4 regions of the Enterococcus sp. AMC1252 genome follow, and region 1 is predicted to be linked to each of the others. Evidence: riboswitches for the same ligand, from Rfam matches in the RefSeq annotation. Region 1 holds a riboswitch; each other region holds the start of a gene.
The links. A riboswitch is a leader RNA that binds a small molecule or an ion and turns the genes downstream of it on or off. The one in region 1 is predicted to bind magnesium.
Positions count from the first base shown of each region.

Region 2: another riboswitch for magnesium. It lies ahead of AC4BB5_RS04330 (LCP family protein); the one in region 1 lies ahead of AC4BB5_RS11420 (hypothetical protein).
Region 3: another riboswitch for magnesium. It lies ahead of AC4BB5_RS07595 (phosphatase PAP2/LCP family protein); the one in region 1 lies ahead of AC4BB5_RS11420 (hypothetical protein).
Region 4: another riboswitch for magnesium. It lies ahead of AC4BB5_RS07900 (MgtC/SapB family protein); the one in region 1 lies ahead of AC4BB5_RS11420 (hypothetical protein).

Region 1 is NZ_CM177097.1:2,406,669-2,414,328, forward strand. It holds gene rnhC (ribonuclease HIII) at 1-587, shown strand, start outside; gene budA (acetolactate decarboxylase) at 630-1,343, opposite strand; gene alsS (acetolactate synthase AlsS) at 1,357-3,021, opposite strand; M-box (ykoK) riboswitch at 3,454-3,623, shown strand; gene AC4BB5_RS11420 (hypothetical protein) at 3,875-4,141, shown strand; gene AC4BB5_RS11425 (FtsW/RodA/SpoVE family cell cycle protein) at 4,138-5,319, shown strand; gene AC4BB5_RS11430 (FtsW/RodA/SpoVE family cell cycle protein) at 5,316-6,485, shown strand; gene AC4BB5_RS11435 (hypothetical protein) at 6,755-7,273, shown strand; gene AC4BB5_RS11440 (DUF1292 domain-containing protein) at 7,386-7,660, opposite strand, start outside.
Region 2 is NZ_CM177097.1:933,236-940,895, reverse strand. It holds gene AC4BB5_RS04335 (FAD-dependent oxidoreductase) at 1-656, opposite strand, end outside; gene AC4BB5_RS04330 (LCP family protein) at 814-1,728, opposite strand; M-box (ykoK) riboswitch at 1,862-2,030, opposite strand; gene AC4BB5_RS04325 (hypothetical protein) at 2,295-2,792, shown strand; gene AC4BB5_RS04320 (DUF4809 family protein) at 2,866-3,258, opposite strand; gene AC4BB5_RS04315 (YusW family protein) at 3,530-4,348, shown strand; gene AC4BB5_RS04310 (WxLIP family cell surface protein) at 4,423-5,472, opposite strand; gene AC4BB5_RS04305 (WxL domain-containing protein) at 5,558-6,160, opposite strand; gene AC4BB5_RS04300 (adhesive domain-containing protein) at 6,196-7,660, opposite strand, start outside.
Region 3 is NZ_CM177097.1:1,603,071-1,610,730, reverse strand. It holds gene AC4BB5_RS07625 (hypothetical protein) at 1-1,073, shown strand, start outside; gene AC4BB5_RS07620 (DUF8821 family protein) at 1,213-1,674, opposite strand; gene nrdI (class Ib ribonucleoside-diphosphate reductase assembly flavoprotein NrdI) at 1,897-2,343, shown strand; gene AC4BB5_RS07610 (hypothetical protein) at 2,400-2,768, opposite strand; gene AC4BB5_RS07605 (hypothetical protein) at 2,758-2,919, opposite strand; gene AC4BB5_RS07600 (diaminopimelate dehydrogenase) at 3,224-4,195, opposite strand; gene AC4BB5_RS07595 (phosphatase PAP2/LCP family protein) at 4,285-5,859, opposite strand; M-box (ykoK) riboswitch at 6,141-6,308, opposite strand; gene AC4BB5_RS07590 (ABC transporter ATP-binding protein) at 6,565-7,660, opposite strand, start outside.
Region 4 is NZ_CM177097.1:1,667,884-1,675,543, forward strand. It holds gene coaE (dephospho-CoA kinase) at 1-356, shown strand, start outside; gene nrdR (transcriptional regulator NrdR) at 733-1,218, shown strand; gene AC4BB5_RS07885 (replication initiation and membrane attachment family protein) at 1,231-2,637, shown strand; gene dnaI (primosomal protein DnaI) at 2,637-3,566, shown strand; gene AC4BB5_RS07895 (hypothetical protein) at 3,668-4,132, shown strand; M-box (ykoK) riboswitch at 4,292-4,462, shown strand; gene AC4BB5_RS07900 (MgtC/SapB family protein) at 4,687-5,343, shown strand; gene AC4BB5_RS07905 (GNAT family N-acetyltransferase) at 5,373-5,873, shown strand; gene mgtA (magnesium-translocating P-type ATPase) at 6,105-7,660, shown strand, end outside.

The DNA.
Region 1 (7,660 bases):
CTTATGTGGATAAAAACATGGTCACAAAATTGAAAGCCCTTGGTGTGAGAGATTCTAAGGAACTTACTGATCCTCAGATCATACAACTTTCAAAAGTAATCAAAGAATTGATCCCATATAAATTATTGATTGTCGAACCAGAAAAATACAATCAGATCCAACCTAAGTACAACGCTGTTCATATGAAAGTTGCACTGCATAACCAAGCGATTTATTTGCTATTAAATGACATTACACCAATCAAACCTGAAGCGATTTTAATCGATCAGTTTACGCCGGAAGCAAATTACAAAAAATACGTACGAAGCGAACAAAATCAGGTCAGTGAAAAATTGTCCTTCGTCACGAAAGGCGAACAATATCACGTTGCAGTTGCTGCGGCTTCGATTATCAGTAGAGCAGCCTTTTTAGAAGAACTAGATAAAGAATCTGAAGAATTAGGTCTGAAGGTTCCTTCCGGAGCTGGAACCACCTCCGATAAAGTTGCCGCAAAAGTTTTGGCTAAAGGCGGAATGGAATTACTGAGTAAATATGTAAAACTTCATTTTGCAAACACCGAAAAAGCGAAAAAAATTGCGTCAAAATAAAAAATGCCTAAGACAGCGACCAGACCTGTCTTAGGCATTTTGCTATTCAGCTTCTTGAATTTCTTTATCTAAATCAGCATAATCGATTGCTGTATGAATAAATGTTTCATCATTTTTAGGGAAATGTTGTAATAAAGAATCCATTGGTTCAATTTCTATGATCCCAGACACCAATTCAAAATCCATTAAATGTCCGCCAAATGTTTGTTCATCATCAATAAAATGCAAATGAAAATCTGCGGCTGCAACACCTTGAAATAATTCTGGAGTAAAAAATCCAACAATCGTTCCCATAACATCATCTTTAATAAACTCAGGTTGCTCTTTGGATACTTCAACTAAGCGTTTGTATGGTTTTTCTTGTTTAGGCATTGCACGGATATGAACTTTTTTGAACTTCCCATAGATTTTAATTGCATGAAAAAGATTCTCACTCTTTAAATATTCACGGATCAGTGTTTTGATTTTCATATTATTTGTAACATGATCCACAGCAACAGTAATGACTGGTTTAAAAGTAGTCACGGCAGCATAGGGTGTTTCCTGTTTCTCATCTATTACAATTAAAGCTCCATCTTCTCTGCCTTGATAGGCTTTCCCATTTAAAATAATCAATTCACCATCTAAACCAGACAATGTACCAATCCCGAAATCGCCTTTTTTCAAAATATTAGCGATCGTTTCGGTACCATCCATTAAACCTGCCATTAAAGCACCTAATGTCCCATGCTGATATAAGACTGTCTCTTTCGTCATCGTTATCACCCTTCTAATAGAACTGATCTGGCAAAATTGTTTCTCCGAGCTGCTCATTGTCTTTGTAGTCGATAGGAATATCAATTACTACTGGACCTTCGGTTTCAATTCCTTTTAAAATAGCCGCTCTTAACTCTTGCGCATTCTCGGCTCTTAAACCTTTCGCACCAAAAGCTTCTGCGTATTTCACAAAATCAACTGGACCAAAATCAACACCTGAGATCCGATGATATTTTAATTGCTCTTGAAATTCGACCATATTATATCGTCCATCATTCCAAATCAAATGTATGATATTCAATTTTTTGCGTACAGCTGTTTCAAGGTCTTGTGCTGAAAACAAAAAGCCTCCATCACCAGACACTGATATTATTTGTGTATTTGGACGAACAAGTGCTGCTGAAATGGCCCACGGAAGTGCGACACCTAAAGTCTGCATCCCATTACTGAAAAGTAAATGTCTAGGTTGATAACTCCTAAAATGGCGAGCCATCCAAATATAATGGCTGCCTACATCAACAGTTACAGTCATTTCGTCAGTTACAATATTTTGCAGTGTTTCAATGACCTCCAAAGGATGAATCAAACCATTATTGACTCCCTCCTTCACGTCATCTCGTTTTACTAATCGTTCCTGTAATGTATTTAAATAGTCAATCGCTTTTTCTGATAATATTTTAGTTTCAATACTAGGTAAAAGAACGGATAACGTTTCTGCAATATCGCCAATCAACTCTCGTTCTGGCTGAAAACATTGGTCAATTTCAGCTGGAGTATCATCAATTACAATGATCTTAGCCTCTCCTTCGGCATTCCAATTTCTAGCCTCGTATTCGATTGGATCATAGCCGACAGCAATGACTAAGTCACTACGCTTTAATAACATATCTCCTGGCTGATTACGGAACAAACCGATTCGTCCAAAGAAATGACCTTCCAATTCTCTAGAGATAACCCCAGCTGCTTGAAATGTTTCAACAACTGGAATTTCAGTTTTCGCTACAATTTCACGAATCGCTTTAGCTTCTTTTTCGGTAGAGGCTCTCATCCCAATTAGCAGGACAGGCAACTCTGCTGCTTGAATTAGTTTTGAAAGATGCTGAATATCGTCAGATGAAGCCGAACCAATTTTAGGATCATTTAAAGGGTTGATACTAGCAGATTCTACTGGACCATCCACGACATCTTGAGGAATACTAATAAAACTAGCTCCTTTTTTGGAGGACTTCGCCAATCGATAAGCATTTGCTAAAACTTCCGAAATCGTCTCTGGATCTTGAATTTCTGCACTGTACTTAGTAATTGGTTCAAACAAAGCAGCGTTATTCATACTTTGGTGGGTTAATTTCAATAAGTCTCTACGCTTCACTTGACCGCCTATTGCCAATACAGGATCTCCTTCTGCTGTCGCTGTGACTAAACCTGTTGCTAGATTACTTGCCCCTGGACCACTTGTAGCAACTACTACACCGGGATTTCCAGTCAACCGCCCGACAGCCGCTGCCATAAAGGCTGCATTTTGTTCATGACGTGTGACAATCAATTCTGGTCCATCATCGACTAGTGCATTAAACAAACCGTCAATTTTCGCTCCCGGAATCCCAAAAACATAGTCGACATGATGGTTTTTTAAACTTTCTACAATCACTTCAGCGCCATTCCTGCTTTTCTCCGCCATCTGTTACACTTCTTTTAAAATGCTGTTACATACCGAAAAACCCTTTATTAAAAAGAACAAAATAACTAATCATATAAATTATCCTATTTTTATAGTACAGATTTCAAACCTGTTACATCACCTATTATAGCACTTGATCTTTTATTTGTTTAATGATTTGTTTGCTAAACATAAAATAAAACTGCTGACTAAAAAAATCTAGTTTCATCTATCAAATGTTATCTCGAATCTTCTGTCAATTTTTATTTATTCTGTCTTTTTTCTGTATAAGCTTAAGAAAAGTTAAAGAAAAGATGTATGTCATTTGGATACGAGGGCAACATTTTCTATGATCTGTTCCATACTAGTTCAAAAACAGTTACTTTTATTATAAAAAATTTAATACTTACCTAGTTGACTTTACTAGCTATATTCACTATATTTAGGGCGATCAAAATAACTTGTTAGGTGAGGCTCCTATGGAAACACAGGCTACTGCTCAAAAATGTCGAAAGACAGTAATGGGTAGGACAGGAATTGTCGAATTAAGGCTTTTCACAAAGTAGCTAAAAGCTCTGCTTTTTACGTTTCATAGTGCTAAAACTCAACGATGAGAATGATGAGAAGCTCTATTTGTGCTGAAATCAATCCCCCTTCGCTGAGTCATTTTATGCGAAGGTTTTTTGTTTTTTTCGAATAATGTAGGCAGAATACTTGATTTTGGAGGTGAATCTATACCAATTGAAGAAACTCGACTTGAATCGTCTGTCACCCATTACTCATAGCAAAAAGAACTCTTTATCCCCATCTAAAACAATTCCTAAAGCCGAACTTTATTTGATGATCAATTAAAACGATTAGCGAGGAATAAAAAATGAAAACAGGAAAGAAATTCTTAATTTATATGGTTCTTTGTGTCACCCTGATTTTTACAGGAATCGGGAGCTGTGCAGCAATCAGCTTTCATAAGGGAAAAGAGATAGCACAATCTCAAGTCAATAAGATGAAAAATAATAATTTTACTAGCAATCAACAGGCAAATACGGAAGACATGTTGATTGATGATGACGGACGTAAAGTTGAAGAGAAACAAAATACAACAACCATTCACGAATTTTTGAATGATGGAGTAAAACAATGAGTTGGCCTAAGCGATTATCCAAACTCCATTATTTAGACTTTTACATTTTTATCCCTTATCTAATCCTGTGTGTTGTTGGTGTCTTAATGGTTTATAGTTCTAGCTCTTATCAATTATTAGATAGTGAGTTAGGAACGGCCAGTAAAGCAGTCAAACAAACCATGTATTTTCTGTTTAGCTTGGTTTGCATGAGTTTTGTATATCGAATCAATTTAAACGTCCTTCGCAAACCCCAAATGATGTATGTCATTTTGGCACTGACTTTTCTCTCAATCATTGCATTACCTTTTATCGGTACTAGTGTTGGTGGTGCAAAGCGTTGGATCAATCTAGGCGTACTTTTGTTTCAACCATCTGAATTAGTGCCTTTGGTTCTTATTCTTTATTTGGCATCCAATCTTTCAAAAGAGGATATTTTGACCCCTTTTACATTTAAGAAACACAAACAATCATTGCTAGTCGCTAGTTTCTTTATGTTTTTTGTGGCTTTACAGCCTAATATAGCAGGTGCTTCCATGATTTTTATCCTTGTGCTCGTTTTGTTTTTGTTCAGTGGACTCTCTCCTTTGTTTATGTCGCTCGCTTTAGTTGGATTTGTTGTGGCAAAAAGACTAGGAACTGTTCTTTTGTTATCGATCCCGACAGATTGGATGCCGCAGAAATTCAGTTATTTAGTCACACGTTTTGAAGTAATGCAAAATCCCTTCATTGATCCGACCGGCAAAGGATTTCAGACATCTAATGCTTACTACGCAATGCATAATGGTGGATTTTTTGGATTAGGTCTAGGCAATAGTATTCAGAAAAAAGGCTTTCTTCCTGCTGCTGATACAGATTTCATTTTTGCTATTTGTATTGAAGAGTTAGGGTTGATTTTCTCTTTAGGTATTTTGTTTGCCGTGTTCTTTATTGTTGCTCGTTTATTTTTGCTAGCAATAAAATCAAAAAACCTTTACTACTCTTATCTTTACATTGGTTGTGGTATGCTGTTGTTCCTTCAAGTGACAGTAAACGTTGGCAGTCTATTAGGTTATATTCCAATGACTGGACTAACATTTCCTTTTATTAGTTATGGAGGATCTAGTTTACTAATTTTAAGTATTACTCTGGGTATAGCCTTGAATGCACGGGGAACTGAGCTTAGAGAAACTTTTAGACGTCGAGGAGGGGTGTCATGAGAAAAGCCTTAGTCGCAAAAAGTGAACCCGTAAATTATGCCTTGCTTTTGCCTGTTTTTTTACTGATACTTGTTGGGTTTCTAGCTCAGTATGGCGCTTTTCAAGCAGATCCTGCGATTGACTCAGTTGGCTCTTTACTGAAAAAACAATTTTTATGGACTCTTTTAGGGACTGGAACAATGTTTGTCACGATGTTCATCCCTATAAAATATCTATGGCAATCGACACCGATCCTTTATAGTCTCTCTCTTCTTTTAATGAGCTTACTTATAAAATTTCATGATCCCGTCATGGCTGCCGCTACAGGAACAAAGCGTTGGCTTCGGTTAGGTCCACTTTCATTTCAACCATCAGAATTCATGAAACTTGGCTATATTTTGATGTTAGCTTATATTGTCACCCGAAAAAGACAACAATCAGAAAATCCTTCTACTATAAAAGAGGACTTCCGTTTGTTAGGTGAATTATTCGTTGTTAGTTTACCTGTGTTCTTTTTGATGTTTTATCAAAAAGATTTTGGCACAAGTTTAGTTTTTATCTCGATTTTTCTAGGTATAGTGCTTGTTTCGGGCTGTTCTTGGAAAATTTTAACAGTCGGCTTTGGTATTATAGGCACGCTTGGTGTCAGCGGCATCTTGTTGGTGTTGACTGAACGTGGACAAAAAGTTCTTTCGTTTCTACATTTTAAACCGTATCAATTCAATCGAATCCACGCTTGGCTCAATCCTTTTGAATATGCGGACTCGATTTCATTTCAACAGGCGCGTGGGTTAACGGCCATTGGTTCAGGAGAATTGCTTGGCAAGGGGATGACTAATTTGCAGGTTTATGTTCCAGTCCGAGAATCTGATATGATTTTTACTGTGATTGGTGAAGCTTATGGTTTTTTGGGTACTTGTACCTTAATTTTATTGTTCTTTTATCTAATTTATCAAATGTTGATTTGCACATTAAATGCCCAACGTGAATTTTACGCATACATCACAACAGGTATAATTATGTATTTCTTGTTTCATATCCTTGAAAATATCGGATCTAACATTGGACTGCTTCCTTTGACTGGGATTCCTTTACCTTTTATCAGTCAAGGCGGCACAGCTTACTTAGCTAATTTTATTGCTATTGGGTTGATTCTTTCGATGTATTATCAGAAGGAGAAAGAGTAATTTAGGTTTGTTTTCATTTCCACTATTTAAGTTAATCTGAATACGAATATATTTTTCTATCTAATTTCTTCCTAAACGAATGTTTGTACTCTCTTCAAATTTCAAAAGTGAATTAAATAAAAAATAGAAGTCTTGATGTAGTACAAAGACTTTAACTGATACTCAAGATCAAGCAAAATTCACGGATTAATCCTTTAATAATAATTTAAACTTGAATTATAATTTTCTTTATGTTAAATTTAAATTACTAAAAATAAGGAGTTGTTTTCATGAGAAAGAAATCATTAGTATTAGGATGTTTGATAGTAGTCGGAATGTTTTTTGGAACTAGTTATGTTGATGCAGAGGAATCTGTTGAAAATTCAAGTTCCCCCATTCCTTTTAGTATACTGAGAGGTGCTCCGGCAAAAAGAGAAGCAGTAGTCCAAAGTGGTCAAAAAATTCGGATTTTAGTAGGTAGCTTAAGAACAAATGAATTTGTATCAAAATACGCAATAAAATTTAAAGCTGAGTCAGAAGATAAAGAAAGTTTTCTTCTTGAAGAACTTTACGATCATGGTTATTCTTGGCAAGTCGCATCTAGAAAGTTCTTCTATACTAATAGTCCTGTAACAGTAAATACCAATATATTGGATGAGACAATAAAAGGTTGGACTAGCGGAAACCGAATTTTTGATTTATATAATTATTCAGCTCAACCATTAAAAATAACTTTTTCAGTTAATTCCTCAATCCACCCAAGAGACTTGCCATGTGTAGATTACAGCGACATTGACTTTGACTTGTAATAGGCGAACAAGGAGACTGCTTAAGGGCTGTCTCCTTGTTTTGTAGTATGAGCAATCTATCAAATTAAAAAAGCTGAGTCCATAAAGTATGGACTCAACTCTTTCGTAAATACTATTCTTCTTCTTCCGCCATGAATGTGTTAAACACTTCTTCGATCATATCCCATTCAGCGTCTGTTTCGATTTGTTGTAATTCCCCTTCTGTTCCTTCGTTGTTTTCGATGTATGCATAAGCTTGCAATTCTACATCTTCTTCCTCTGGAACACCAGCTGGATATAGAAGCACGTAGTTTTTACCAAATTCTTCTTGTCCGTCTACTGTTAATAAAATTTCATATAAGGTTTCGTTTCCTTGTTCATCAACTAAGGTGATATGCTCATGCCCTT
Region 2 (7,660 bases), 1.5 Mb from region 1:
CTTTCGTCTGTATCTGTAATTTTTTCTACTGTCTCATCAAAATGAAACACAACACCACGAGCAACCATCTCAGCTTGTACCGGTTGAATCATTTCTTCATCAAAATACTTAAATAGCAAGTAATCCATACTCTCAAAAAGATGAACTTCTTTGCCTTTTTTTAGCAGAGTGTCAGCTGCTTCCCCACCGATTTGACCACCACCGATCACTCCTATTTTATTACTATTTTCTAACTTCTCGATAGCGTTTAAAACGCCAGGTAAAAATTTATATTTTAAAACTTTTTCTGAATTACTGCCACAAATTTTCTGTGACCATTGACTAGACCCTGTTGCTAAAATCAATTTATCAAATGACATAAAAAAAGCTGTATCCTGTTTTTCATATTTAATAATATGCTGTTTTGAATCCATGCTGACTACTTTTGCACTCAATAATAAAGTAATATCGTTGTCGTTCAATTGTTGTTCCGAAACAAACTGAGCTGTTTTTATTGAATCAATCGTTTCATTAAAATACAGATTGATGCCACCAGATAAATAACCAATTGTTTGTTGCTTCTCAATTAAATAAATTTCAGCTTTAGGATGTTTTTTTCTGATGGCTAAAGCAGCCGATACGCCAGCAAATGAAGCACCAATGATTACGACTTTCACAGTAAAACCTTCTTTCTAAATAAACCGTTTTCTTAAAGAATAGCATAAGGCTGCTCTTAACGCATAGGGATACGCTAATATATTTTATGTAAAAAAATGATCTGTCCGCTCAATATAAAAAGAGCAGACAGATCAACTTCACTTTTATAATTCCATTTTACTTATCTTTCATAAAATCCTGGATCGCTTGAGCATTTTTCTGCTCATCAAGTTCGATTACACTACCAGATTCGGTATAATCATTAAAGTTCCATGATCCCTCTATTGGAACAGATAGTGATTTTAACGGCTTCACTTTTCCAGAAAGAAAGTCCTTCGCTAAATCGATCAATAAACTTGTTGGTACATTTGTATCGATTTTCCCAACCATTTTTCCAGCAACTTGAGGCAGTTCCCATACTGGAATCAAATCTTTAGATTGCTCGACCAAAGCATCCATCACTTGCTGCTGACGTCTAATACGGCCAAAATCCCCTTCTTCATCCATTCTAAAGCGAGCATATTGCAATAAACTATTTCCATGCAATGTCTGCTTCCCTTTCAGAATATCCACACCGTCTAAGTTGATATCTTTTTCAGCATCGATCGTTACTCCTTTTGGATAAAGCTCATCAATGATGTCACTGAATTCTTTAAAGTCCATGACAACATAATAATTGATTGGTAAATCAAAGTTCGATTTCAAAACATCTTTTGTCATTTGTGCACCGCCATATGCGTATGCTGCATTTATTTTATCTTGCCCGCCATCAGGAAACGTCACGTAACTGTCTCTCATGATCGAAATCAATTTAGGTTGTTTCGTTTTTCCATCATAGTGAGCGACCATCAACGTATCTGACCGTCCCTGATCTTCATCATCATCTCTAGAATCATTCCCAACGACCATAACGGTTAACTCTTTATCACTCGTTTGCTCATCACCAGTAAAGTTTTGGTTTTTATTAGGAAGTTTTGATTCACTCTCCTCTTTTGCCGTTTGGAACGATATAGCTGCATAACAGCCCACACTCACAACCACAAGAAGAATCGATAATAGGGTAATAATCACTATTTTTACAGATTTTTTCATTGTTTATTCCTTTCTACAGCTCTAATGGTTTCTCATGTAAAAGAAAAAATCCCCTCACCAAGAATACTCAGCGAAGGGATTAGATTACAAAGTTTAAACACATGACATTCGCCACTTATCTATAAACTTACCATGATCTTCTCTTCGTTGAGTTTTAGCACTATATAACGTAAAAAGCATTGCTTTTAGCTACTTTGGAAAACGCCTTAATTCGACGAATTCTGTCCTACCCGTACCTGTCTTTCGACATTTCTGAGCAGTAGCCTGTGTTTATATAGGAGCCTCACCTAACAAGTATTTAATTCATTTTAAACTATAATCGTATCGAATCACAAAGTCAAATTAAATTTTATAGAAACTGAACTTCAATATTTATGTTATTTAATGAAAAGTACTTTACATCTATAGCTCTATTAGATGCCCTACAGAAAAACAAATATTTTAAACTAAAAAAATCTTTACATTTTCTTAAATAATAGCTGTTTTTTCTCAAATAGTAACTTTACATAGACAGACAAGGATTTATCTGTTTCAATATTAAAAGAGTCAACATTTGGAGGATATGCATGGAAAACTTTTTAGAAAAACAACAAGAATTCTTTTTCAGCTTTTTAACAGATAGTATCGATAATTTTTTACTAGATCATTCTGACGAAATTTTTTATGTATTTGCTTTAGACTGCACTATTTATGAAGAAGGTGAAATCAACCTTTACTTCAATACTGTAGATCTTTGGCAAGAAACCACCGATTATTATACAAGTAAAGGCCTCAGTAAAGCCCAAATACAAGAACTGAAATATAATGCTAGTGACTGGGATGAAAATCAACGGGTTGCCTCGCTTCATCTATTTGATGACTGGGTAGAAGACGAACAAGATATCGAAACAGTTCTTGAGTGGCTTTGTCAGCAAATAATACTCTTAATTGCCAGTGATTCATTTGAGCGTATCCCTAAAACAGAAGATTTCAAATTATTGGTCTACGATCATGATGAACAGCCTTCTGACTCACAAGAACGATTTGAAAAAATTGGAATGTCTGAGCTTTTTCAAATAGACTAATAAGAAAGAGGTTGGGAGTAACTTAAACAGTTATGCCCAACCTCTTTCTTATGTCTTTGAAGTTTTGAGAAGTTTAAAAACAAAACTCTAACTCCTCTATGTTGAAAAGAGCTACCAAAATTTCATTTACCTGTTCTGCTAATTTTTTTTCGTCTATAATTTGATCTTTTGTTGCAATTTTCGCTCGATCATTTGAATACGTCAGAAAATCATACTCTTCCTTCAGTGTTACCAGACAGTCCTTTTTTTTATATAACGTATAATCATCGACAGCATCCATCTGATATTCACGTTTGTAGCCATTTTTTAAAGCAATGGCTGTTATCATAGAATTGACAGTCAACACTTCCAATGGAATAACCTGCTCATCAATCATCAAGGTGTAATTTTCATCCTCAATAATACCACAAGCATTGCAGCCTCCATCCAATAAATTGACTGTTTTGGTAATTATCGCTTTTTTCATCCTTATTGATCCTTTCTACTATTACTACACATATTATACCAAAATAGAAAAGTTAATGAGACTATTAATTTATCGAATCGCCAACTATTATAAAAGAGGATTTTGTTCAACAAAACATATAGATAATTTCTAGATAAACTACATGAAAAATAAATATATTCTAAACATTATTAGAAATCACTCATATATATTTACTTTATATTTTCTATGGATAATAATATAGGCAAGCTACTATTTATAAAATAGTAGTAAAAAAGAGGAGGTATTTTTTATGAAATTTTTTAAAGGTATGATGCTTGCAGGATTAACAATCAGTTTATGTTCAGCTAGTTTGGCAATGGTGTCAAGCTCAGCAGACGCAGCAACAGTGGTAGAATCAAATTATAATAAGACAGTCACTTTATTCAATAAAGCGGACATCTTAGAGTACACGGGTTTATCATTAACTAGTTCAAATGTATCATCAGTTTATAATGAATTAGTTAAAGCAAGTACATGGGAAGCAGCTGGTTATAGTGCATCACAAGCGACTGTGATCGCAAGAGATTTTGGTAGAAACTATAATAAATCAGTAAACTTATTACAAAAAATGACGTATCAAAAAGAGTTACATCTTAAAGTTATCTTGATTACTAAAGGATATCAAAAAGCAGAATTTGGCTTACAATCATACTATGTACCAGAAACACCTGCTACTCCTGAAAAACCTGAAGTTCCTGAGACTCCTGAAGTTCCAGAAACACCTGTTACTCCTGAAAAGCCTGAAACACCTGAACAATCTGATTTGAAAAAATTAGAAATTCAAGTTACCTACACTACTGGACAACAAATTCAATTACAATACCAAGTAAATTCTAACGGTACCATCAAAGCTCAATACCAAGACAAATCTAACAAAGTTCAACTGCAAGGCAGTGCTGCTGAAGATAAAATTGAAGGCATCATCGCTGGTTTAGACTTGAAAAATGGTAGCGAAAAAGAAATCACTTCACACATTTTAAACAAATTAGGTCGTGGTACAAGCTACAAACAATTCCAATATCAAGGCCAATTCAACGATAATACCCAAGTTAAATTTAAACTTAAATAAGCAATAGAAGACTCAATCATCACAAATCAAAGACCTCGTTTCTACAGCGCAGATGTAGAGACGAGGTCTTTTGTTTATTTAATCTGTTTCTTTTTCTGCCACAAAATGTATGATTGAATCAATACTAGTAAAACCAATAAAATAATGAATAAAATCAACCACAGGGGTACTTTACTTTCAACCTTAATATCTTTATTCTCTTCATTGATCAGTTTTGCTTGCTCTCTCGAAATTTCAAATTCATTTTCAAATTCCCATTTTTTGTCCTCTTGCATAATTTGAGTTTTACTGATATATTTTCCCGGTTGTAATTGCCTTTTAATCGGTACAGGAAATTCCATTACAGAATTAGGTGCCATTTCTAGTGCTTCTTTTTCGAATTTGATTACAGATGTGTCCTCTCCTTTTTTTCGGATAGCAAATTTTAGGTTCATTTTTTTTGAAATTGCTGCATTTTTGTTCCGAATCGAATGAATCACAGAAATTTTCTTACCTTGTTTTGATTGCGCAACCTTTACGGAATCCATTTCATAATCAGGTAAAATCTCAACATCTGTTTCATTCAAAACAACACCAATAACATAATGAAATCTCTGCTGAATGGTCACATCTTTATTTTTTGTTTCACTTTCAGATACATTTTTGGTAAAACGCAATCCACCAACTGTAACGCCATCATAGTTTTCTTTTGGCATCAACAAATGAAATCGAGCAATTTTCGTTTCATATGGCTGTAAAGAAATATTCGTTTCTATCACTTTAACGAGGGATTCAAAAGGATATTTTAGGCTCTTATCTTTGATCCCTTTTACCGTATAATCGATCATGCCTTCTTCTGTTGTCGTGGCATTGATTGCATTGACAGAAATGGAAATTGGGGCATCTTCCGGATTAACCAATTTGACTTGTAATTCTTGTTCCTCATCCGGCTGCATTTTTAAATCAAAATAAGATTTGTTAAAATCTATTTGATTTTGAGGAATCATTGCTTGTACATAAAAACTATTTGTTTCATTACTTTTTTCATTCGCTGAAACCGTCTTTGTATTAAATAAACAAAATAAAAAAATAACTCCAACTGAACAGACTATCTTAATACCCTTTGACCTATACCATCCTTTCATCCAAATCACACCTTTAATTTAATCAGAAAAAAGAGAGTGGAATAAAAGAGTTCTCATTCCACCCTCATTCGCTCACACTTTGAGTCTAGGGCGCATCTGCCAATGTCCAATCGATCGTAGAAGTGTGTTTACCAAGCGTTGCCATCGCAGCAGGCACATCAAGTGTTACGCCTTTGCTTTGAGCATCTGGCCAAGTGAATGTCCAGGTTCCTGCTCCGGCACCCGCTCCAGCAGTTGCAAACGGTGATGCTGTTGAAGCGCCGCTCGTTAATTTGATTGTATTGACAGGTGTTGGTGCATCAGCATCACTATTTGTTTCAGCTTGCGTATTCTTAAAATTTAAGCTAGCATTTGGTAAAGAATCTGCAGCTGAACTATTTTTAAACCCATTCAATTTTCCACTCAGTTTCCAACCTGCATTTGTACCTCTAGCATCTGAAACAACGACATTGATTGCATCTGGATTAGTTGGAATGTATGAAGCATCATTCACTGAAATTGTTTGTGATGCATAGCTGATAGTAGAAACAGCTTCTAACGTTAAAGCACCTGGTGTAAAAGTGACATCCAAATCAGTTGCCTTATTAATATCAGCAGCTGAAACAGATTGCCCTAAAAATAACGTACCAAAAACAACCGATAATAATAAAACGCTTGAACTAGTTGAAATACCTCTTGAATTCTTCATTTTATACACCCTTTCTTTATTGGTAAAGCATCTATTTATTTGGCTCCGACAGAAACAATTATTCTACCGCTTGAAGCTGTCTCAGTGCCAAGTGTTGCCGTAGTATTAAAGGTAATCGATGTGCCAACGGTCAATTGACGGTTAGAAATATCTAATGCGAACGTGCCATCTGCGTTAACAGATGTTTCTTCGTATACATTCCCTGGAAATCTTACTCTAACTTTAAATTGGGTTCCTTCAGGTGGATTAGTCATTTTTACGCTTCCTTTAATCATTGTATCTCCAACAAAAATTGGGTTTACAACTGGTGTCGGAACAACATACCCTTCCAATGAAGGAATCTTACCTACTGCAAAAACTACACTTTCACTATTTTTACCTGTGAATGACAGCGGATGCTCTGCAACCGTAACTAATCTGAGAGGGTTTCCCTCTTTTAGATTTTTATCAGCTACAGAAATTGAGTACGTTCCATCGGCTTCAATCGCTACTTTCCTAAATGAACCGTCTGGAAATTGAACTTGGATAAATAATTTAGTCCCTGCTGGAAGATTATTTGTATCAACAGAGCCTGTGATAAACTTACTACCCTCATTCACAGTTTTAAACTGCGGTTTTGGTACTTGATAACTTTTCAATGGATCTACAATCACTTGTTTGATTTCAGGCTCACTGACTTTCGTTCGCTTACCGTCGCTAGCTTCAATCATTATTTGTAACTGATCATTCCCTTGAGGCTGATATTTACCAAATGGAATCGTAAAGCTTCCATCTCCATTGATCGCCCCAGTTAAGGTAATTCCATCTGGCAACAAGACTTTAGCTGTAAACACCACATCACTTGGCACTGGCTGAGCTAGCTCAACTTTGCCATTAAGACTTGGCATCCCTTCCAAAATATCTTCAATTTCAGGTTTGGCAACAACATAATGTAAAAACGGATCAGGTAATACTTGTTTGATTGTCGTTTCACCGACTCTTGTCTGCTTTCCATTACTTGCTTCAATCATAATGTTTAATTGATCATTGCTCTGCGGTTGATAGTCACCGAATAAAATCGTAAAGTTTCCATCCACATCTACAGGTCCAGTCAGCTTGGCTCCATTTGGTAACTCAACTATTGTTTTAAAAGTCACACCATCTGGTATTGGCTGAGCAATAACTACATTTCCACTAAGCTTATCTACACCTTCTACAATATCACCCACAACAGGTTTAGCAATCGGATAGTGAATAAAAGGGTCTGCTATTACTTGCTTGATTGTTGCTTCACTGTTTTTAGTATATTTATCAACACTTGCTTCGATCACTATTCTTAATTGATCGTTTCCTTTAGGTACATAGTCACCAAACGAAACCATAAAAGTACCATCTTCATTGACCGCTCTTGATAATATTGTTCCTTCTGGTAATTCAACTTTGGCTTTAAACGTTGTACCTTCTGGAATGGGTTTTGCTATGGTCACACTTCCGTTAAGACTAGTTGCACCTTCTATAACA
Region 3 (7,660 bases), 800 kb from region 1:
TAAAAAAAGTGGGTTCTATTTTGGCAATGCTAGTAGTTGGAGGAGTCATCGGTTATGTTGCTGGTTATCTTTTAGCAGATCATACATTATCTGGGCTTGATATCGTGGGCTTTTTCTTTGCGCTAGTTATTACATTCATTCTCCATATTGCCATCCATGAAGCTGGGCATGGTTTTTTTGGGCAATTAACTGGATATAAAATGGTGAGTTATCGGATTTTTTCATTTATGTGGGTCTGGCAACAAAACGGATCAATCCAATTTCGTCGCCTAAAAGTACCTGGAACTCTAGGACAATGTTTGATGGCGCCTCCGCCGTATCAAAAAGGAAAATTTCCATTTCGGATGTATTTATTAGGAGGAATTTTCGCAAATATAGTAGCTAGCATTGTCGTTGGAATCTTATTTGTTCCTCATTCATTAATAGCTGATACTTTTGTCCTTACAGGAATTTTTATAGCTTTCACGAATGCCATTCCTATGGGTTTTAATGACGGGATGAGTGTAAAAATTGCCTCTTCTAGCGAAGAACAACAACGCTTATTGTATATACAATTTGAAGTAAACTATCAATTGAATCAAGGCTTGACTTACCTAGAACTTCCTGAGCGATATTTTGAGTCAGTGCCAACAGGTTCTAAACAATCCTATTTCAACGATTATCAACAATTTTTACAAATCGCTCGACTGGCGGAATCCTTCGATTGGACTGGCTTACATGATCTAATGGAATCACTCTGGAGTCGATTAGATGACTTGATCGAGTTGTATCAAACAGAAGTAAAAAAAGAATTGATCTTCTCTTTAGCAATCACTAACCCCAAAGATCTCAGACTCCTTGAACTATGGTCGGATAAAAAGGTAACAGCGAGCTTAATACAGCCTCTAATGGGAAATAAACGAATAGAAGCAGCTTATTATTATTTTGTTAAACATGATACCAAGACTGCCTTAGATCGTTTAGAAAAAGGAAGAATGTTAGTAGACAAAGCACCAAATCTTGGAGACGCAAAAGCTGAAATGAAATTGAATAACTGGCTTTATGAAACAATTACTATAAATGATGATCTTTAAATATAAAAAAGTGATCTGGGATATTTAAAAATATTACCCTAATCACTTTTTATTATTTATCTAAAATCTCATGCTTTCTTGATAAAGTAAACAGTATACTTTTTCTCAGTAAGAAGCTTATTCCTAGCATGTACTCAGCTTAGTACTCACCTTTAATAACAAAGAAGGAACCTCTAATCGTGCCTGCTAGTTTTGATTTTTGTCGAGCGAATTTAAACTTACCATCAAATTCTGCTGGAACATCCATCCCATCCGACAGCTTAAAACCGACAGCTCGTTTGCCACCTTCTTCAAGCGTATACATTACATTGACAGCCAGACCATTCTCATAAAAAACATAGGCCATCTTGATACCATCTACTTCAAAACTTGAAACTTCTAAGGGTTTATATGGAAATGTCATTTCTCGTTCCGCTAAAACTTTTTCGATCCAAGCCAAAGTGTCAGGATCTTCACTTGCAGGGTCAGTCACAAATTCATGTTTGTATTTATTCCAATAATAACGGGCTTCATTCGCACGTAATCCAGCTAATGCATCTGCTACGGGAGATGTTTCAAAACCAATTGTTGAGACATTTTTAAAATCTACTTTATATGACATATTGGCTCCTCTTTTCTTTTTTGTATAGGAATATTATATGTAAAGAATACATGAATGACAAATAATATAATTGAATGCATCTTCTTGAAGTTGTCTTTACTCTGAATACAATTGATAAAATAAGTTGTAAATTTATCGATCATTTACTATAGTTAGAATAGTTAGTTTGCGATAAAGTGAACAATAATTTGTATGTCTTAACAATTTTAGGAGGTTCCAACATTGAAAATCCTTTATATATCCATATCTGGTAATACACGTTCATTTGTAAAACGCCTTGTTTCATATGCTGCTACAGAACATAACACCCAAATAGAAGCGAAAGAAATTCAGGAAAACTCAACTCTTGATGACGAGACTACTCCTTTTTTCACTTTTGTTCCGACCTATTTAGACGGAGGAAATGGAGTCGACAATGGCGATACAGAGATTCTTACGGAAACAATGAGGGAATACCTGGAGTATCATGGGAATTTTCGTTATTGTTTAGGTGTTGTTGGTAGTGGGAATAAAAACTTTAACCATCAATATTGTTTAACAGCTAAACAATATGCTCAGAAATTTGATTTTCCTTTTTTAGCTGACTATGAACTCCGAGGTACCCAAGAAGATTTAGAACGTGTCTTTACCATTTTAGCGGCGTCTGTTATTAACATTAAAAAAACATAAACTCAATCACAAGCAAGACTCCTCTATCTCTTCATTAATGTGATGGAGAGATTTTTTCAATGAAATTTCCACTTTGTTTCATCATAACCGCTCGCTTCACCAACACTGATATAATTCAGTATGCCTCCACCCCAGAAATAAGTGTTGATTGGAACACCGTTATGAAAAATTTTATAGTAGCCATCGCCTTTGTCAACAATTACAAATCGTTGTGCATTACTTTTAGCATCCAAATAAATATAGCCTCTAGAAGAAAAGTTCCAATAATCATAACCGCTTGTATAGGGATTGGCAGATCTGATTGTATAGATATTGAACCCTTTGTGATCTAAATAAACGCCATCACTACTAGTCCCTAAAACAGCATATTCCCAATTGCCAACTTCAGGCGTTCCTCTAAAATTCCCTTTAAAATCACCATTCATTGTGTAGGCACTCATCTTCACTTTTTTTTCCAGTTGGTAGTGCTGCGTACCCAGTTACTCCAAAATATAAACTTGCACCAATCAAACTGCTAAGCAATACGACTATTGCTATTCCTTTTTTGAGTCTTAAGTTTTTTACTATCCTTTTCATTTTCTACCACCTTATCTTTTATTGAAAGTAATTTCACAAGTTAATCATAAGTTAGTTGATTAAAAAAAATAGATCATATTCGTTTTTACAAAACACAAAAATGACCGCCTTCTTTAAATCATCTATAAAATCTTTCAATAAACTTTTTTTAAGCCTCATACAATCACAATACATTCTCAGCTCCTCTAAATTCCTCAAAACTCTAGTCATTATTGTTAAGTCGAAGGATTATTTTGATCAGTTGTTCAACAATAAAAAGAGAATGCTGCAATCAACATTCTCTTTTTGTTTTAATTCAGTTTTTTTACAATAACTCTTTTCTCAATTCCTCATCTGTTCGAGTAGACAAATATTTAGGTGCAATATCTAAAACAGTATATGCCCCAAATTGTTTTTCCTTAGCCAAACGAACACACGCTCTTGCATAAGCAACTAAAACACTTGCAGTAAATTCAGGATTACTTTCCAGCTGTAAATTATATTCAATGACTTGTTTGGTATTTTCGTGTGTTGTTCCTGTATGCAGGACAGTCCCACCATGGGGCATCGCTTTATGGTTTTGATCCAATTCAGACTGAGAAATGAAATGAACCTCCGTATCATAATCCACAAAGTAATTCGGCATTGCAATGATTTCTTCACGAATTTTTCCTGCTCTCGATTCATCTTCAAGTACGACAAAACATTCTCTAAAATGTTTATCCCGAGTAGTCAAATCCAATTGTTCCCCTGCTTTAAGCTTTTCAATAACATCATTATTTGGAATTGTATATTGAACGGCATCTATCACGCCGTCGATTCTTCTTAGTGCATCAGAGTGCCCTTGACTGACCCCTTTACCCCAAAAGGTATTCGTCTGCCCAACTGGCAAAATACTTTGAGCATACAAGCGATTCAAACTAAACAACCCTGGATCCCATCCCGTTGAAATAATTGATGTTGTTTGATTTTCTTTGGCTACTTGATCTACTTTAGCAAAATGTTCCGGGATTTTAGCGTGCGTATCAAAACTATCGATCGTGTTGAATAAATGAGCCCATTCTGGTGTTTGTGTAGGTAAATCTGTCGCTGACCCACCACAAAGAATACAGACATCAATTTCGCCTTTTTTCCGTTTCAGCTGGTCCATCGTAAATGTTTCAGCACCTTCTGTTTCCACGGTTTTAGGAGCTCTTCTTGTAAAAACCCCCACTAATTCCATATCTTTATTTTGTTTTATCGAACGTTCAACCCCGCGTCCAAGGTTTCCGTATCCGATGATTGCTACTTTTATCATACTAACATTCCTCCACTTCTATAAATCAGATTATACCAAAAGAAAAAGACATCTGACAATTGGAAGTTGAAAAAAATGAGCTGGTTTCTTTACTGCTCTACTATATTCAATTGTTTCTTTAATTCAGTCATGATTTTTTGTTTCTCCTCATCGGAAATACTCTGATATGAAATCCCTTCTTCTCCAGTAAAACCATCTCCAGTAAATCCTTCACCTTGCATTTGATAACTTTCAATGTTCTCTAAGGCTTTCTGATAATTTTTCATCAAGAGCGTCATTTGATCTAGTGTCATATCCGTTTGACCATTTTCACCTATGACATTCAGTAACTCTTGATAGCGAAACACACTTTTCATCGAAGTTAATTCTTTAGTAAGTTGAATCGTTACTTCTCGTTGTCTTTTTTGTCTGCCATAATCGCCTAAAGGGTCTTCATAGCGCATTCTCGCATACTGTAATGTTTCCCAACCCCCTAGATGCTGTTCACCTTTTGGATAATGAATTCCTTCTGCATCAAACTCAAAATCATTGTTGACCGTAACGCCGCCAACTGCATCACTTAAAGCAGCTAATCCATCCATATTGATCACAAAATAATGATTGATTGGGATATCTAAGTAATGCTCAACTGTATTGATCATCATCTCGTCACCACCAAATGAATGGGCATGATTGATTTTGTCATATACACCATCTTTTCCAACAATTTCGACATAAGCATCTCTAGGAATACTGGTGATCGTCGTTTTCTTTAGTTGATTATTGACGGTCACAACCATGATTGTATTTGCACGAAAATCTGTTTTACGCTTAGAATCATTTGCGATGCCTAAAAGTAAGAAACTAACCGGCTCACTATTTCCTAACTCTGCTGGTTTTGTTTTTCGATTTAGTGGTTGATACATTTTATCAGCAGTTTTTTGGACTTTTTGATATACCGTAGCACCATAAACGGAAGCTCCAGCAACGAGCAATAAAAGCAATGATAGGGCACCTAAAATAGTTCTCTGGATGAACCTTTTTTTAGCATTAGAGGTCGAAAATTCCCTATTAAGATACACTCTTTGTAAGAAGGCAAAAGAAATATTTACCCAAGCATAACTTAAAAGAAAACCTGCAATCACATCACTCGGAAAATGAACTCGTAAGTAAATTCGACTCAAGCCAATCAAAAGAACATAACCAATTAAAGTATTTTTTAAAGACGTTTTCTTTAAATAAACAGTTTGTATAATCAAAATCATCGAACAAGCTAAACACATGGCTAAAAGCGAATGACCACTAGGAAAACTATATGAAGTTCGTTCAGCTAACTGCTCCACATTTGGTCGCTGTCTCGCAACAAGCTGCTTCAAAATAAACCCAAAAACACTGACTACTAAAACATTGCTGATCAGCCAAACCGCCAATACTTTATGTTTATTTCGCCAAAGTATAAATGAAACTATAAGGCACACAATAAAAATCGGTACGATCGTAGCACTTTTGGCAATTAACTCCACAATATTAGTTAACAATTCATTAGGTTTCCAACTAAAGCGATAAATCGCAGAATCTAATTGAATAAACCATGGGACTTTTTTTACAACTAAAAAGGTTAGTAATGAAAAAAATACGACACTTAAAATGGCTGGGGTAAATTTCTTTTCTTTTAACGTATACATGCGATAGATCCCTTCATTCATATATTCAGTAAAGCAGTTACTTTAAAGGCATTTTATAAGCCCTTCTCACAGGGATGTCATTCAACTAAAAAAACGCTAAATGATTATAATTCCTAATTGATGGGAGTGGCTCATCTAGCAGTCATCTCGTCCACCATCTAACCACGTTCCAAAAATAACACAAACAGGTATTAAGACGACCTACAGTCGGTACACAAAATAGTTTTTTATACACCAAAAGAAAAAAGCCAAACATTTTTTTCCTAAGACGTTTGACTTTCAATCAATCTCATCGTCTGAGTTTTAGCACTATACAACGTAAAGAAACATTCTTAGCTATTTTATGAAAAGCCTTAATTCGACAATTCCTGTTTTACACATTGGCGTCTTTCGACGTTTCTGCGCAATAGCCTATGTTTGTATAGGAGCCTCACCTAACAAGGTTATTTATCTATTTAATTTTCACAATAATACCCTTGAAAAAAAATTTTTTCAAGTTGTTTTAAGACTCTTTAGTTTTTCTTAACTTTACGTCCACGATTTTATAACACTAATTTGTGTCTAGATAAAAAAAAAGCTGGAACATAACTCTATGAGTTACATCTCAGCCTCAAGGAATCCGAATAAACGGTGGGCGCAGAAGCAACTCCTTCTTAATTCTCGGAGTTAAACACTTCTGTCCCATCCTCTTCTTTCTAAACTTTTTTACTCGTCTAACTCTTCAAATTGTGAGTTATAAAGTGACGCATAATAGCCACCTTGCGCAAGTAATTCTTCATGTGTTCCTTGTTCTTTGATGTCACCATCTTGCATATACAGAATCTTATCCGCATCTTTGATCGTTGATAAACGGTGCGCAATAACAAATGATGTACGACCAGACATTAAGTTATTCATAGCTCCTTGGATCAACCCTTCTGTTCTTGTATCAACAGATGACGTCGCTTCATCAAGAATCAATATTGGTTTATCTGCCAAGATTGCACGAGCAATCGTTAATAGTTGTTTTTGCCCTTGGGAAATATTTGAAGACTCCTCATTTAATTCCATATTGTAGCCACCAGGCAATGTTTGGATAAAATGATTAACATGAGCCGCTTTTGCTGCTGCGTAAACCTCTTCATCCGTCGCATCTAGACGTCCATAACGAAGATTTTCCATGATGGTTCCTTTAAATAACCAAGTATCTTGTAAAACCATCCCGATATTTTTACGTAAGTCTGCGCGGTTAAAGTCTTTGATATTATGACCGTCGATTTTAATTGCACCAGATGTTACATCGTAAAAACGCATCAATAGTTTAACCATTGTTGTTTTACCTGCACCAGTAGGACCAACGATTGCTACAGTTTGCCCTGGATCAACATGAGAACTGAAATCATTGATAATGATTTTGTCTGGTGTATAACCAAAACGAACATGTTCAAAGTCGACCATTCCTTTAGCTTTATCGATTTTAACTGGATTTGGAACGGTTTGAGCTTCTTCGTCTTCTTCAAGGAATTCAAAGACACGTTCTGCTGCTGCTGCCATTGATTGAAGTAAATTCGATACTTGAGCCAATTGAGCTATAGGTTGCGTCAAGTTACGAACGTATTGGATGAACGCTTGAATATCTCCGACTGTAATCGTACCATTATAAGCTAAAATCCCACCAAAAATCGCTACTGCAACGTACCCTAAATTTCCGACAAAGTTCATGATTGGTTGCATCAAACCAGAAAGAAATTGTGATTTCCAAGCTGATTTGAATAAGACATCATTTTGTGTTTTAAATTCTTTAAGTGAATTTTCTTCATCG
Region 4 (7,660 bases), 740 kb from region 1:
AAAGAAAAAGATTAAATGAAGTACTTTCTATTTTTTTGAGAGAAGAGATTTTATCTCAGATTAATCAGAAAAAGAATAACTCCGCATTAGTAGTAGTTGATATCCCATTACTATATGAAGGCGGTTATGAGAAATTTGTAGATATAGTTGCGGTGGTGTATGTTCCAGAAAGAATTCAGTTGGCTCGTTTAAAAAAACGAGATCATTTAACTGATAAGGAAGCAGAACAGCGAATAAATAGTCAGTTATCAATTGAAATAAAAAAACAAAAAGCTGATATTATTTTTGATAATCAAGGTACTAAGTTGGCGACGGAAAAAATAGTGAAGAAATGGGTATCAGAAAATATTTCTTGATTATATAACATATTTAAATAACTGACAACGAAGACGTAGAAAATTTTATTTCTATGTCTTCTTTACCGATACATATAACACAATAAACTAATTATTAGTGGTGGATTCAATAAATTCTAATTTTCAAGCGGAAATTGTTTTTTTAGATAACTAGTAAGCGACGGATTAAGTCTAAATAATTGGTTGGTTAACGGACCTACTTGATTTTATTGAAATTAGGAACTTGTTATTAAATCTGTTTTCTTTAATCAGAAAAAAATGCTTAAGAAGTGATTGTAAATGTCTGGTTTCTCAAGCATTTCATGTTATAATATAGATAACAAACTAAAACTAAACTTTAAAAATAGATAATATAAGGTAGAATGAGGTGAATACTATGCGTTGTCCAAGATGTCATCATAATAATTCCCGTGTAATTGATAGCCGTCAAGCGGATGATGGTCGTGCGATTCGTCGCCGCAGAGAATGTGAAAATTGTAATTACCGATTCACAACATTTGAACGGATCGAAGCAGCTCCATTGCTCGTTATCAAGAAGAATGGTGATCGGGAAGAATTTAATAGAGAGAAAATTTTGCGTGGCTTGATTCGATCAGCTGAAAAGCGCCCAGTTGCCATGGAACAAATGGAACAAATCGTAGATAATGTTGAGAATCGCGTGCGTAGTTTGGGGGAAAATGAAGTCTCAACTACTTTAGTCGGCGAATATGTCATGGAAGATTTGGTCAATTTAGATGAAATTGCTTATATTCGATTTGCCAGTGTATATCGTCAATTTAAAGATATGAGTGTATTTTTAAAAGAATTGCAAGGTATCGTAGATAAAGCAAAATCTTCAAATTCAGATACAACGAATGAATAAGGAGGTCTTTCCTTGAAAGACAATTGGAAAGAAGTCCATCCTAAAAGTATTTTTCAAGCAGCAATTCCCTACCCCTTATCCAATCAAGAGCAAATGATACTGACCCTTTTGTATCAGCCGATTATTGGGGCTGAGGCTTTCAGTTTGTATGTGACACTTTTATCAGAAGTAGAAGGAACAAGCATTAGCGAATCACTTTTTCATGCTGATTTGATTACGATGATGGATATGAGTATAAAACAAATCGAAGTAGCAAGAAAGAAGTTAGAAGGAATCGGATTATTATCGACTTTTTTTAAAAACGATGCTGAGTTAGGTGTGCATTTCTTATATCGCTTGAATCATCCTGAAACGGCTGAACGCTTTTTTAAAGATGAAGTCTTGTCATTGACACTTTTAAACAGTGTAGGACAAAGAAAATTAGATAAATTATTTGATCGATTTAAACCAACATTCGTAAATTTAACAGGTTATGAAGAAATTTCAGTTGGGTTTAAAGATGTGTATACTTTCAAAGAGGAGCAAATTATTTCTGAAAGTGAGCAGTTAAGCAGAATGGAGCAATCTTTTATCGATCCGCGACCAGCACAAACCGTCAGTGCAGTTGATGAAAGTTTTGATTGGGCGTATTTTGTTCAAGGAATCGAAAAACTTGGAATTAAATTGCCTGATAATAGCAATGGATTCAAAGAGGAAGTTTTTGTTTTTCATAAATTATTTGGGATCACTGAATTGGATATGATCGATTTTTGTTCCAAGTCATTTGATTATTATACAAGCAAGATTGATGTCAAAGACTTTGAAAGAGCGGTCTATCGAACCTATGATCCAGATAAAAAACAAAGAATTAGTGAGTTTCAAAAGAATGAGTCCGTTGATTTATCTGCTGAGGATCAACAAACCTATCGCTATAACTCACTAAAAATGAATGGTCTTTCAACCCAAGATATCCAGATGATCATGGATAGCGAAAAAAACTTCCCTCTCAATTATTTGGAGGCATTAAAAAATGAACGTGGGGGGTATACAACGCCTCAAGAACGTTCATTGGTCAAATATTTAGTGAGTAAATCTGGCTTGCCTAATAGCGTAATCAACGTTTTGATCAATTACGTTTACAATATTCAAAAACAACCAACACTAAAAGCTGATTATGTAAATCGGATTGCTAATGAATGGGCGCAAAGTGGTATCTTCTCACCTGAAAAGGCAATCGAGCATGTACGTGAAATCGCTAAAAAAGGCAAAGAACAAAAGCAAACAAGACAGCGCTATGGCCAAAATAATCGACCGATTCGTCAAGAGACTTTACCAGATTGGGTAGAGAATCCTGTAGAGGAGCAGAAATTATCCAAAGAGGAACAAGCGCGTCTTGATAAAGAAATTCAAGATTTTTTAAATAAAGGTGGTGGAAATTAATGGAAGATGTAGGGAAAGAGATGTCAAGAATCATTCAAAGCAGAGATATGGGTGAGCGATATAATGAGTTAGTTGAGGTTGTATTGAAAGATACCGATGTCCAAACCTTTATTCAGGAAAATCGTGAACGATTGACGGATGATGATATTCGGAAAAGTTATTCAAAATTATATGAGTTTGTTCAAGAAAAACGCAAGTACCAATTGAACGACCCAACAATGATCGCTCCTGGATATGAACCTAAATTAACCTTGAATTTCCATTATATTGATGTTACATACGTTCCAACAGAAGCACTAATTGCCAAACAAAGAGAAGATGAGATTCGCAAAAGAGTTCGAGCAATGGATATGCCGAAAGATGTTCGAGAAGCAAGTTTAAGTAGATTTGACACAGCATCTCAAGGGCGTGCTCAAGCCATGGCAGAAACAATGAAATTTTTAAACGAGTATACTTCTAATCCAAAAGAATTTCATAAAGGTCTTTATTTACAAGGAACATTTGGCGTAGGTAAATCCTTCTTACTCGGTGCAATTGCCAACAGCTTAGCTGAACGTGGGTTTGTCACAACGATTGTTCATTTTCCAACCTTTACAGTTGAAATGAAACAAGCAATCGGTAAAGATATGGTTGGGCCTAAATTGGATGCTGTCAAAAAATCACCTGTTTTAATGATTGATGATTTGGGTGCAGAATCAATGACTTCGTGGATTAGAGATGACGTGTTAAGCGTTATTTTACAATATCGAATGCAGGAACAATTAGTGACGTTTTTTTCATCCAACCTTGATTTAAAAGATTTAGAAAAGCACTTATCTGTGACGCAACGTGGCGAACAAGAACCTTTAAAGGCTCGTCGAATCATGGAACGTATTCGCTATTTAGCACAAGAAATAACGATGTCAGGGAATGATCGTAGAAATGGTTAGCTGTCTATTTACTAGACGGCTTTTTTTGATGGTAAAGGATGATGATGGACTACCACAGAGAGTATAGCTTATAATAAAGTATCAGTATTGGAGGAAAATCTATGAAAAAAATCGCATTAACAATACTAACAATTTTCTCATTGGCTTCTTTAGGCGCATGTACGAAGAATAAGGAAGACTCACCAAAAGGAAGTGAAAAAACCTCTATGAGTAGTAAGCAAAGTAAAACAACGGAAGAAACATCTAAAAACAATGAACAAGCAAGATCAGTGTTTACAGCAATTTTAGTTGAAGATGCTAAAGAAAATGATACGGTGGATCATTCGACTCGTTTGGTTTTAAAGGAAGTTGAAGCAATCGAAGATCCAGAAAAAATCGTTGGTATGATGAAAAATGATGGTGTTATTCTGAATATCTCAAAAGAGCAATTTGCTGATGGTGTCGCAGAGAATGATTTGAAATCAGGAGATAAAATTAAATTTACACTCGTCGGTTTACCTGCAATGACAATGTCGATTCCGCCACAAGTAGCCGGAAATTCAGTGATTGAAGTTGAAAAAATTTAATAAATATAAGGTGACCGCTGCTATGATGACGACAGATATACGTCTTGTAGTAGTGGTTACTTGCTTTTTACTCTTAAATCAAAAATATTTTTTGAAATAAATAAAAAAATATTGACATTTGTTTTACAACGATGGTATAGTGGCACCTGTAAGATAACTAAATAGATTTGTTAGGTGAGGCTCCTATACAAACACAGGCTACTGCCCAAAAACATCGAGAGATGCCAATGGGTAGAACAGGGATTGTCGATTACAAGGCTTTTCATAAGGTAGCTAAAAGCTCTGCTTTTTACGTTGTATAGTGCCAAAACTCAACGACTAGATCATGCAGGCTTTTTTTTGTGCGCTTATTTATGACCTTCCGCTGAGTTTTGGCGGAAGGTTTTTTGCTTTTTCATCAAAGATTCGTCGCAGGAAAAATGCTGTGAATCACTATGATTGATCGAAAGGCAGAGTAGATGATGAACAGTACTTGACGAACGAAAAGACCAAGAGAACGCCATTAAAAAGCAAATCCAAGAAAGGAGCAAAGATATGAATTTTTAATAAACATTATGGCCAGTATTTTTGCAGGAATGATCATTGGGGCAGAAAGACAGTGGCGAAAAAAATTAGCTGGCATGAGAACGATGACCTTAGTAACATTCGGTTCATGTCAATTTGTTTCATTATCTTCTTTGATTCAAGACGACAGTAGTCCAACACGAGTAGCAGCGCAAGTGGTCAGCGGGATTGGATTTCTTGCTGGAGGAGTGATTTTAAGGGAAGGATTTAGTGTGACTGGCGTCAACACAGCGGCAACTTTATGGTGCTCAGCAGCAGTTGGCAGTATGATTGGGGCTGGATTTGTGATCGAAGGAGTCGTGTGTGCAATCATTTTAATGCTAGTCAATATTTTGTTAAGGAATTTATCGTTCAAAATAGATGACTACACCGTTCAAAGAGAAGAGGAACAAACAGACTCGGTTCATTATCTGTCCGTTATTGCAAGTAATACTAGCGAAGTTATGCTTAGAACAGAGATTATCCAGTTGTTGGACAAGTACTGTTTAACGTTCACTAAATTTTCTTGTACAGATTTAGCTGGAAAAAAAGTTCGACTATTTTTGGAAATCGAAGCAACAAGGAATGGGACACTTGCAGTAAATACGATTATTTCAGAATTATCTCAGTTATCAGAAGTCATAGAAATCAATCAAATGAATAACTAAAAGAACGGAGGAATCAATATGGTAAAACAGTGAGGGTAAAAATCGTAAATTGGAACAGCGAAGAATATTGGTCAGGAATAGATTTAAGAAATAAATTATTAAAAACAACTGCAGGTAAAGCGTGGATCAAGGAGGTTCCCTTAAATGAAAAAAAGGATATTCACATGGCAGCGATGATTGATGGAAGTGTTGTGGGAACGTTACTTCTTTCAAAGAAAAACCAAACAATTGCTCAAATCAAACAAGTGGCCATCAATGAAAATTATCAAGGATTTGGTGTAGGGAAAAAATTACTTGAATTTGCTGAAAACCTTGCAGAGCTTATGAATTTTCAATCTATATTTTTAACTGGACGCAAGCAAGCTTGGGGGTTTTATGATCATTTTGGGTATCGTAGTATCGGGAATTCCTTTTCAGATGGTCAAGTGATCTTAAAAAAATTTGAGAAAAAGCTCAATACTAAAAAGAATGCAGGAAAGCCAGAAATTATTAAATATATAACACTAAAGGAGATGGAAACAAATGGATGACAGTAGTCAGATGATCAAGGACTTATGTAAAAAGAGCCTGTTGTTAAAAATATGTGGATACTATTGTCTATTTGTTTCTAGTATAGTCAAGTAGCTTCCTCCGATAACAGTACTTCTTTTTCCATTAGTCCGTCCCCTAAAAATACCAAATCATTGAAATTGAATGAACGATTGTGTAGAGGCAGCGGTTACCATTTCAGTGATCAGAGTTTTAGAAAGAAGGAGAAATAAATGGAGAAAAGAGTACTAGTAACAAAAAAGAGTAATCAATCCTATGAATATTTTGCAAGAAACTCGATAGAAAATATCATCACGTATTTCAACGCTTCAAAAGGAGGATTAACACATCAACAAGCTGTCCTATCTAGAGAAGAATACGGAGAAAATGTCATTACACATGGTAAAAAAACACCATTGTTCATTGAAATAATCAAAGCCTATTTTACCCCTTTTACAATTGTCTTGCTTACGTTGGCAATCATTTCATTTATCACTGATTATGTGATTGCACCGCCAGCTGATCGTGATCTTGTCGGTGTATTGATTATTTTAGCAATGGTTTTGATTAGTGGAACTATGACCTTGATTCAATCAGTTAAATCAAATCAAGCAGCCGAAAAATTGAATAATTTGGTAAAAGTTACAGCAACTGTCATTCGTAGAAAGAAGACAGTTGAATTGCCAATAGAAGAAATTGTTTGCGGAGATATCGTAAAATTATCGGCAGGAGACATGATTCCAGCTGATATACGACTAACGAAAACCAAAGATTTATTTGTTTCTCAATCGGCTATGACTGGTGAGAGTTATCCTGTAGAAAAAAGAGCAGACTATAAATTAAAGGTGAATAGTGTTGAAACAGAATACGAGAACATCGTTTTTATGGGCAGTAATGTCATAAGTGGTAGCGCGGAAGGCATTATCGTTTCAGTAGGAAACGATACACTTTTTGGTAAAGTAGCGCAAGATGTTTCCAATAAAAATCCTCAAACAAATTTTGAAGTGGGGATTAGTAGAACGTCATGGTTGTTGATTCGGTTTATGTTAGTGATGGCACCGGCAGTATTTTTGATCAATGGCCTAACAAAGGGCGATTGGGTTGAAGCCTTTCTTTTTGGGTTATCTGTTGCAGTTGGATTGACACCAGAAATGTTACCGATGATTGTTACAACTAATCTTGTAAAAGGTGCTTCAAGCATGGCGAAAAAAGGAACGATCATTAAAAACTTGAATGCGATTCAAAACTTTGGTGCAATCGATATTTTATGTACAGATAAAACAGGGACACTAACCCAAGACAAAATTATCCTAGAATATCATTTAGATTGTGCTGGAAAAGAAGACAGCCGCGTATTACGCCATGCTTTTTTCAATAGCTATTATCAAACAGGATTGAAAAATTTAATGGATGTTGCCATCATTGATGTAGCGAAATCAGAGCTATCAATCGATCCTTCTGATTATCGAAAAGTAGATGAAATTCCATTTGATTTTAAACGTCGTCGCATGAGTGTCGTGATCGAAGATACTTCTGGAAAAACGCAAATGATCACAAAAGGTGCCGTAGAAGAAATGTTGGACATTTCAAGCTTCGTTGATTATCAAGGTGCAGTTATGCCTTTAACTGAAGGACTTAAAAATGAAATTTTAAAAACAGTTGAAGAATTAAATGAAGACGGATTACGTGTATTGGCGGTTTCTCAAAAAACAAATCCAGCAACGATTGATGAATTTTCTGTTTCTGATGAAAATGAAATGGTTTTAATCGGCTATCTTGCCTTTCTTGA